3 regions of the Fictibacillus sp. NRS-1165 genome follow, and region 3 is predicted to be linked to each of the others. Evidence: riboswitches for the same ligand, from Rfam matches in the RefSeq annotation. Region 3 holds a riboswitch; each other region holds the start of a gene.
What was found. A riboswitch is a leader RNA that binds a small molecule or an ion and turns the genes downstream of it on or off. The one in region 3 is predicted to bind S-adenosylmethionine.
Positions count from the first base shown of each region.

Region 1: linked by a shared signal. The riboswitch ahead of ABHN01_RS22630 (methionine ABC transporter ATP-binding protein) and the one ahead of ABHN01_RS04950 (sugar ABC transporter substrate-binding protein) in region 3 are both predicted to bind S-adenosylmethionine.
Region 2: linked by a shared signal. The riboswitch ahead of ABHN01_RS06915 (homoserine dehydrogenase) and the one ahead of ABHN01_RS04950 (sugar ABC transporter substrate-binding protein) in region 3 are both predicted to bind S-adenosylmethionine.

Region 1 is NZ_JBDPNU010000065.1:4,612-7,866, forward strand. It holds gene ABHN01_RS22620 (general stress protein) at 1-316, shown strand, start outside; gene ABHN01_RS22625 (phosphatase PAP2 family protein) at 408-1,037, shown strand; SAM riboswitch class I at 1,081-1,196, shown strand; SAM riboswitch class I at 1,277-1,389, shown strand; gene ABHN01_RS22630 (methionine ABC transporter ATP-binding protein) at 1,490-2,521, shown strand; gene ABHN01_RS22635 (methionine ABC transporter permease) at 2,511-3,173, shown strand; gene ABHN01_RS22640 (MetQ/NlpA family ABC transporter substrate-binding protein) at 3,202-3,255, shown strand, end outside.
Region 2 is NZ_JBDPNU010000018.1:25,417-28,671, forward strand. It holds gene ABHN01_RS06910 (undecaprenyldiphospho-muramoylpentapeptide beta-N-acetylglucosaminyltransferase) at 1-798, opposite strand, end outside; SAM riboswitch class I at 924-1,032, shown strand; SAM riboswitch class I at 1,132-1,239, shown strand; gene ABHN01_RS06915 (homoserine dehydrogenase) at 1,353-2,615, shown strand; gene ABHN01_RS06920 (hypothetical protein) at 2,746-3,039, opposite strand; gene ABHN01_RS06925 (endonuclease MutS2) at 3,134-3,255, shown strand, end outside.
Region 3 is NZ_JBDPNU010000013.1:18,047-21,301, reverse strand. It holds gene cidR (cidABC operon transcriptional activator CidR) at 1-209, opposite strand, end outside; gene ABHN01_RS04955 (hypothetical protein) at 270-1,043, shown strand; SAM riboswitch class I at 1,200-1,308, shown strand; gene ABHN01_RS04950 (sugar ABC transporter substrate-binding protein) at 1,446-2,558, shown strand; gene ABHN01_RS04945 (sugar ABC transporter ATP-binding protein) at 2,646-3,255, shown strand, end outside.

The sequences.
Region 1 (3,255 bases), on a different contig from region 3:
TCGGGTTTCCGATAAAACGAATGTTACAGAAGAACATTTGGATGAAGATGTAAATGAAGCGGCTTACGGTACAATTGCAGGTTTTCTGAGCGGTATTGGCGGTGCCATAGCGGTACCGGGCCTTGGTGTTCCAGGTATAGGCCCGCTGCTTGCTGCCGGTCCATTTGCATCCATGTTCGGTGAAGACTCGGAGGACGACCTTAAAGAACTTTTGATGTCATTGGACCTCTCTGAACGAACCGCTGAACGCTATGTGCAAAAAGTCGAGCATGGAAGTATCATGGTGTTTTTAGAAAAAGAAGCGGTAAAACTATAGGCGAGGGTTCCAGTAACAGAAAGACCGTGAATAAATTAGTGTGCCTCATGAAACGATAGGTACATAGATGTATTTAGAAGTGAGGGCAGAAATGAAAAACGATGAGAGAGCTGTATTTAGCATTATATTTATCGGGATCTTGCTGTTGAATGTAATGGTTAAACTTCGTAAAAATGCTTATTGGATGAAAATGGACCGAAAAACCAGCTCCGCTTTTTTTTCGTTGCGGGGCATACAGGTTATCGATATTTTTCTGAGGCTGTACTCCATTATTGGTTCGGGTTTTGTGCTGATTCCAGCGACACTCCTGTCAGCGTGCCGATACAGCCAGAAGGGACAGCGAAGGAAAGCGTTATTTTTGGTTGTTAACTTGGCAGGCTGCCGCTGGGTTAATTCGATTTTAAGAAAGAAATGGGACTATCGCGCTCCCTCGACAAAACCGTTTTTTATTAGATATGGATTTCCAAGTGCACATGCGATGAATGCTACGGCAATGTATGGTGTATTGGTCATGTTAACGAAAAGGCTGTCAAGAAAAACAAAGATGATGTTATTATCACTTCATATCGGTTTTGTCTCGCTCAGCAGAGTTTATTTAGGCATCCACTATTTTACGGATGTCCTTGCGGGAGTGGCTTGGGGAGCTGTCTGGCTAGCTCTGATGAAAGCCGTGTTTTATTCTGATCAGAGAACCCTGAAAAAAGATTTGACATGCGAGTAAAGTATGGTTTAAGATAAGTAACATCAACAAAATATGAACGTGTTTCTTATCCAGAGAGGTGGAGGGATATGGCCCTGTGATACCTCGGCAGCGGGTTTTTCATTTAGAAAAACACTGTGCCAATTCCAGCAAGTTCCTTATGGGCTTGGAAGATAAGAAGAGCAGCTCGTTTCCTTATGGATACTTCATCTCTTCTTTCTTTAGGAAGAGATTTTTTAGTTGTAATTAAATATATATTTTTCTTATCCAGAGAGGTGGAGGGATTGGCCCTTTGAAGCCTCGGCAGCGGGTTCCTGTTTTACTCGGAATACTGTGCCAAGTCCGGCAAGCGATGACGCTTGGAAGATAAGAAGAGATCAGCGACTCTTTGATGCTTAGGCCTCTTCTTGTTTTCAAGAAGAGGCCTTTTTGCTGTTTAGGGAAGCGATAGTGAAGGAAGGAGAACGGAGCCATTGATTCGATTTGAAGAGGTAACCAAATTTTATGAGAGTGGCAAAAATAAGGTCAGAGCGCTAAACAATGTGAGCTTTGAGGTGAAAAAAGGAGAGATCTACGGAGTTGTAGGTTATAGCGGAGCAGGAAAGAGCTCTTTGCTCCGCTGTGTAAATCTTCTGGTGAAGCCGACATCAGGACACGTTTTTGTCGGGGAAGACGACATGGCTGGATTGTCTCCAAAAGACTTGAGAAGAAAACGGAAAAATATCGGCATGATCTTTCAACATTTTAATCTGCTCAATGCAAAGACGGTTTTTGATAATATTGCGACGCCGCTTTACCTGCTCGGGGTGAAGAAATCCGCCATTAAGGAGAAGGTGAATGATCTGCTGGAATTTGTAGGTTTGACAGAGCACGGTCATAAATATCCCGACCAGCTCTCCGGCGGACAAAAACAGCGGGTAGGTATCGCCCGGGCGCTATCCACGGATCCGGAAGTGCTATTGTGTGACGAGGCCACTTCGGCCTTGGATCCGCAGACGACGGCCAGTATTTTAAAGCTCTTAAAAAAAATCAATAAAGAATATAACATTACCATTCTCATCATTACGCATGAGATGAATGTCATTCGCGAAATTTGCGATTCCGTCGCTGTGATGGAAGGGGGAGAGGTGATCGAGAAGGGGAGCGTTTTTGATGTGTTTGCGAAGCCTCAAACGGAGACGGCAACGCGCTTCGTCAGTTCGGTTCTTCAGGATGAACTTCCTGAATCCCTGAAAGTCCTGCTTAAGAAGCAGGACCGCAATCATAAGATTTTCAGGATCGTCTTTACCGGAGCTTCCACCGGCCAGCCGCTGCTCTCGCAGATCGCTAAAAAATTCAACGTGGATGTCAGTGTACTGTACGGCCATGTCACAGAACTTCAAGACGTGCCTTTCGGAAATCTTGTTGTCCAATTGATTGGTGACGAACAGGAAATCAGAAGAGCGATCTTTTTCGTGAACCAAAGCGAAGTACAAGTTAGGGAGGTTGCATCTCATGCAAGTTGATTGGAGTACATTTTGGGTCGACATTTTAAATGCAGCCGGTGACACATTAACAATGGTCGGTTTTTCCCTTTTGTTCTCGGCTGCCATCGGGATTCCGCTTGGCGTCGTGCTCGTAGTTACGAGGAAAGGTCACATTCTTGAGAACCTGGCTGTCTTTAATATTTTAAATGCGATTGTAAACGTATTGCGTTCGATACCGTTCATCATCTTAATGGTGGCGATTATCCCGTTTACAAGATTTATCGTCGGTACTTCCATCGGGACATCCGCCGCGATTGTACCATTGATTGTATATGCCGGCCCCTATATCGCAAGGCTCGTGGAAAACAGCCTGCTTGAGATCGATCCGGGTATTGTCGAAGCCGCAGAAGCGATGGGGGCTACACCTTGGCAGACCATTTTCCGCATCCTACTGCCGGAAGCATTCAGCTCACTAATCCTGTCGTTTACGATTGCTACGATTGGTTTGGTGGGTGCTTCAGCGATGGCAGGGGCTGTCGGGGGCGGAGGCCTTGGTGATCTGGCCATTGCCTATGGCTATCAGCGATTTGATACAGACGTCATGATCGTCACTGTCGTTCTGCTCGTCATCCTTGTACAAGGGCTGCAGAGCGCAGGAAACATATTGTCCAGAAAAATTAGAAGAAGATAAAAAGAGAAAAAGGGAGTAGGGAAATCTTATGAAAAAATATTCACTGATCATTTTAGTCATCGGGGTTTTAATGTCGGCATTC
Region 2 (3,255 bases), on a different contig from region 3:
AATTGAATTTGATCCTGCTCTTGAAACAACAAAGTGAGTGGCCGCAAGGAGATCAGGAAGTTCATCTGTTACATACTCAAACTGAACATAGCCGTTTCTTCTGATTGAACCATCCATCTGCCCTTTCCCGCATAGATGAACAATTTGATATCGGGGGAGCAGGGCATCCAGGCTTAATCGTACAGACTCGTTTATTTTTTTTGATCCGAGGCTCCCGCCCATAATCAGGATAATCGGCTTGCGGGAAGTAAAACCGCAAAAAGCCCTCCCATTTGCTGCGTTCCCTTTATGCAGATCTGTACGGATCACTGCACCCGCATATACTGCTTTACCGTTTGGGAGCTGGTCAGCGGTTTCGGGAAAGGTTGTACATACCTTCTTTGCGAAGGGAAGTGATAGCCGGTTGGCAAGCCCTGGGCTAAGGTCGGATTCATGTGTCACAATAGGTACCTTGTTCATCCGGCTCCCGAGTATTACAGGTACAGAAACGAAACCGCCTTTTGAAAAGACTACATCTGGTTTTATTGTCTTAATGAGCCGAAACGCTTCAAAAGCCCCTTTCACGACACGGAACGGTTCTTTAAAATTGTTCCAATCGAAATAGCGTCTAAGCTTTCCGGTTGAGATACTGTAATAGCGCACCCCATCAATGGATTCTGTCAGCTGCTGTTCAATTCCGCCTTTAGATCCGATGTAGCTGACGTCCCAGCCTTCTGCCAGGAACAAGGGAATCAGCGCCAGGTTGACAGAGACATGCCCCGCTGAACCTCCACCGGTAAACACAATTTTCCTGCCCAAACGTTCCACCCCTTTTAGTTATGTATTTCTATCATACCAAAAGCATTTGCCGCTGAATCTTGAAATATCTGAATAATGGTTGACGCTATCCATACTGCCATGATAGAGTTAGAATAATTTAATGAAGCTTATCAAGAGCGGCGGAGGGAAAGGCCCGATGAAGCCCGGCAACCTTCAGGCATACGTCTGAAAAGGTGCCAAATCCTTCAAAGGTAAAACTTTGAGAGATAAGAGACGGAACGGGAACCTAAAGCTCTCTTATCTTTATGATAAGGGGGTTTTTTGTACTAAAAAAATAAAGTGCTACATAACATGTTTCATTCTAATGAAATACTCTTATCCAGAGCGGCGGAGGGAAAGGCCCGATGAAGCCCGGCAACCTTCAGACACAGGTCTGAAAAGGTGCTACTACCTGCAGGAAAAGACCCTGGATGATAAGAGGAGGGCCGCTGCTGCAAACCTCTTCTTATGATGAGGTTTTTTCTTTTGCCTTCTGGCAGGTACTAATTATTCAGTCTTTTACTAAAAATTATAGATTACAGGGAGTGTTGACAATGAATGAAATTAAAATTGCATTGCTTGGATTGGGAACGGTTGGCACGGGTGTGTATTCATCCATTGTAGAAAGAAAAGGAGCTTTAGAAGAGTTGCTGGGAAAACATCTGAGGCTGTCCAGTATATTAATTAAGGATCCTTCCAAATCAAGGCCTACCGTAGGAGGGGTGCCGGTGACATCAGATTTTGAGAAGGCGATCGGGGAAGAAGCGCCAGATGTGGTCATCGAGGCCATCGGGGGGATTGAGCCCGCCCGAACCTATATCATTCAATCACTTGAAGCAGGCTGCCACGTGATTTCTGCCAACAAGGATCTAATCGCCCGTCATGGAGAGGAATTATCTGAACGTGCAGCGGAAAAAGGTGTGCGGTTTATCTATGAAGCAAGTGTAGGCGGCGGGATACCGATATTGAGAACATTGAGGGAGCTTTTAAGAATCAATCGGATTCAGCATGTGGAGGCCATTTTAAACGGGACGTCCAATTTCATTCTTTCACACATGAGAACGACCGGTTCTTCCTTTGAGGAAGCACTGAAACTGGCACAGCAAAAAGGATATGCAGAGCCGGATCCAACGAATGACGTTGAGGGCTTGGACGCCTTTTATAAGGCGATGGTGCTGAGTAAATGGATTTATGGCGTTCAGCCTTCCTGGGAAGAAGTGCAGGTTGAAGGGATTGGAAATGTGCTCCTTGAGGAGATTCAGCTGGCGGAGCAGATCGGACTTCGGGTGAAGCATCTCGTCCTTTTGAACGAAAGTCTGAATCTTGAAGTGAAGCCTGTATTTGTAGACAGTGATCATTCCTTATACGGAGTGGAAGGTGTCGATAATGCCGTCCGTATTCAGACCGATCTTCTCGGCTGTTTGACCTTGCAGGGGCCGGGAGCTGGGGCAGAAGCTACGGCAAGTGCCATCGTGGAAGATTTCTTATCCATTTATGAAACAGGAGAAGCGTACAGAGATAAACCGGCAGTATCGGCAGTAACACAAAAAAAACAGGAACAAGGAGATCGTACCTACCTTCTAATCGGTGACAAAGTAGATTTTACAAAAGATAGGGTGGCATCGCTTGAAAAGCATGGTACCATTTTAGACCGGACTTCTCTCAGGTTTTCTCATGCTTCTCTTGCTGCTTTGCTTTATGATGGCCCTCTGCCTTCAACACAGGATGATTTTATTCCGGTGAACAGCATCTATCCGGTCCGGCTTTCAAAAAGCAGCAGTGGAACAGAGAGAGAAAAAGTTCTTGTAGCCGAATAAAGATAGATCCGTGGAGAGCCCTTTTACTCTCTGCGGATTTTTTTATGTCATCAGGTTGACAATGAAAAGTATTTTACATATGATGGGAGTAATAAAAGGAAGGGAGTTGTGTGGATGAGCGTTCACGTTCTTAACTAATCGAATTGGATAGCTGGAGCAAAAAGACCGTGTTTGAATCGGTTTGTACCTTTATGTCTTTTTGCGGCCACCAATAGTTAAGAACAGCGGTCAGCATACAACATTTCTCATTTTCGTGTGCGTATTTAGTGCACCGAACGATGCCGCGCTCTTTGGGCGTATTTTTTATGCTTTTTACAGCTGCCAAAGCATAGGGCGAGGCTGTACAGAGAGGCGCATCCTTCTCCACGAAAATGATTAACAGGCAGAAATGACGGCGGTCCATTTCTGCCTTTTTCATTGGCATGTTCTGGCCCTGTTCCCGGAAGGAGGGACGGCAGGAACCATTCATAAAACATGGTGTAACGGTAATGTGTTAAAAAAAGAGGAGGCAACGACCATTGAACACCTTTACGAATAAAATGCTGGAATTCAATAAAATCAGAGAAATTCTGTCTGAGTATGCATTAAATGAACGTACCAAAAGAAAAATTCAGGAGCTTCTGCCTTCCGGAGAGCTGCC
Region 3 (3,255 bases):
AGCTTCGCCTGCTCAAAAATGGTCCGTCCGGCATCCGTCAAGGTCAGTCCTTTTCGCGATCTGTCAAAGAGAACGACGCCAAGCTCGTCCTCCAGATTTTTGATCATTTTGCTGATGGTCGGCTGGGTTATGAAAAGAGCATCAGCTGCCCGGGTGAAGCTGTTATATTTGGCTACTTCAATAAAATACTGTAATTGTTTAATATCCACGATTGCACCTGCTTGCCGCTTGAACGGCGTTATTTTTATGTAGTTTATCACGATTGCTGGATAAAAACCAAAACAAGACAATTGTGCATATACTGTTTTATTGAAATCGAAAGGCGGGGACCACGAATGTACAGACAGCGGCAGGAAGTTGATATAAAAAGGGGAAATGTAATCGGCGACGGTGCGATTGATACGGTTTATCTCATGGCTGAAAAAACACCGCACAGTCCGTACTGGGTGAACATTGAAGCCGTCGTTCAGGACGGAAGAACGAACAGGTACACAAGGATTCCGCTCAAAGAAAATTCAGGATACAATCCTACCCTCTTTCTTGGCGATTTTACAGGGGATAAGGTAGAAGACATCATGGTGGTCATGGATACGGGAGGCAGCGGCGGGATGATCAACGCCTATATCTTCGCCTTCAGAAACGGACAATTCCGACCGCTATTTGACTCCGAGGTTTTCAATAACAGATACAAGTACAGTGTCTTTTACCTGAACCAATATAAAGCCCAGGTCAACAGCATTAATGTGCGCCAAACATTCATCATCGATCTAAGTACAAAAAACAAGGAATATCTATCGGAGATCTATAATGCGGATGGAACGTTAAAATCACCGATCCAGGGCTTTGTCTCTCCATTAGCCGGCCTTTACCCTGTTGATTTTGACCGAAATGGGGTCTATGAGCTGCTCGCTTACCAAAACATCGCCGGCCGATATAACGCCGACCGCCTCGGCTATGTGCAGACCACCATGAAGTGGAACGGCCGGGAGTTTGGTACGGAGGTGCAGAATGTGGCGATTTTTGGCGGGGATCAAATGGGCTAAGTGGCAAACCTCTCTTGCCGGAGAGGTTTTTTACAGTTAAGAAGATACACAAAGAACAATCCTGCTGCTTCCTCGGAATTCTATAAAAAATTATTGACTTTCCCCCTTCTGCCGATTAAAGTAATAACTATATTTTCAAAAAAATAAATATTCATTCTCTTATCAAGAGTGGCAGAGGGACTGGCCCTATGACGCCCAGCAACCGTTCCGTAATGGAATTGGTGCTAATTCCAGCAAAACAGCAGGCTGTTTTGAGAGATAAGAGAGGACGGAATCGGTATACATAAAAAAACGATGAAACCTCTCTTTTCCGGAGAGGTTTTTTTTTCGTGGACATGGGCTTGTTGCCTGTACAAAATCACCTTGAAGAGAGTAGGATACAAAAAATGGGGAGTTGGGGAAATGAAAAAATTCATTAAAAGCGCGGCTGTCTCAGTGGTCGCTTTATCACTTTTATTAACAGGGTGTTCATCCGGCAGCGATACGATTAACGCCCGAAAACATGAGAAGGTGTCGTTTGATAACGTGCCGAAGCGGTTTGCTAAAGGACAGGGAGCACGGATCAAGGTCATCCGCAAAATCGGTGGTGATGATCATACGGCACAGTTTTTAGCCGGCGCTAAAGCGGAAGGAGAGGCACTTGGTTTTACGGTTGATACCTATACAGCAAACGGTGATACCGCCAAGTTTCACGATGCGATCGCCCAGGCGGCCGAGGAGAATTACGATGGTTTCATCATCTCTCACGGTGACGATGCAGCTACCATTAACGACATTAAGAAGCTGCGGGAAAAAGGAAAGAGCGTCGTGACATTCGATTCCAATCCAGACCTCGCAAAAGTAGATGGTGTCACTCTGACTTCTCAAGATGATGAGGCTCTTGCCAAGCTTGCCCTTGATCAGCTCGTGAAAGAAAATAAAGGGAAAGCCAACATCGTGTACCTCTGGGTCGACGGGTTCCCGCCGATGGTGCGACGCAATGCCGTTTATAAAGAGACATTAAAGAACAACCCGGGAATCAAAGAAATCGAGCGCTTTGGAGTCGCTTCAGCGGATACATCAGTCCAGACGCAAAATGCGGTAACAGCGATGCTCAACAAACATAAAAAAGGCGAAATCGACGCGGTATTTGCCACCTGGGATGCCTTTGCGATCGGGGCCGCACGTGCGATTAAAGAAGCTGGACGCAACGAGATTAAAATCTATGGAATCGATGTCTCCAACGCAGACCTTCAAGAGATCCAGAAGAAGGACAGCCCTTGGAAATACACAGCAGCTGTTGATCCTAAGCTTATTGGAGCAGTGGATATGAGAATTCTTTCCAAAAAGCTTGCTGGAGAAAAAACCCCACCAACGTATGATCTGAAGGCTTCTTTGGTTTCACAAAAGGATCTTCAAAAGTCAAACGAAGGCGTGAACATGGTAAACCTGTCCAAGGAAATTAAAGGCTGGGGAAAATCCGAAGCGTTTGAAGAAGATTGGATGAAGACGCTGAAGGATCACTACCAAAAGTAACTTTAAGTAAATCAAGTATTAAATGATAACGCGCGCTCTCTTTCTAAGCTGAAGAGAGTGTTTGCTTTGAGGAAAGGGGAGAAGCGGATGGCTCTGTTGGAGATGAAGGATATAAGTATCGAGTTTCCGGGGGTAAAGGCTTTGAATCATGTGAGCTTTGCCAGTGAGACTGGACGGGTTCATGCGCTGATCGGGGCAAATGGGGCTGGAAAGTCGACTCTCATGAAGGTTCTGTCAGGGGCTTACAGCCATTATACGGGTGAGATTCATTTGGACGGAAGGAAAGCGGTCATCACTTCACCGAGGGATGCTTTGGAAGAGGGAATTCAAATCGTGCATCAAGAGGTAGATACCGCTCTGATCCCCTATTTAACGGTTGGAGAAAACATTTTGCTCCATGGTCTGGTCAACGAAATGGGCAGAAAGCAGCTGGTAGGTTGGAAACCGCTGCATAAGAAAGCCACGCGAATTTTAGAAGAGATGAACATCAGCGTTTCATCTAAAATGCTGGTCAGTGAACTGACTCTTGCACAAAAACAGATGGTGCTCATTGCCCGTGCCGTATCAGCACAATGCCGTTTTCTTATTTTGGATGAACCGACTGCACCGTTGAGCCACTCAGAAACGAACGAGCTGTTCCGTATCGTGCGAAACCTGAAGGCACAAAATGTAGGAATAATTTTCATTTCTCACCGTC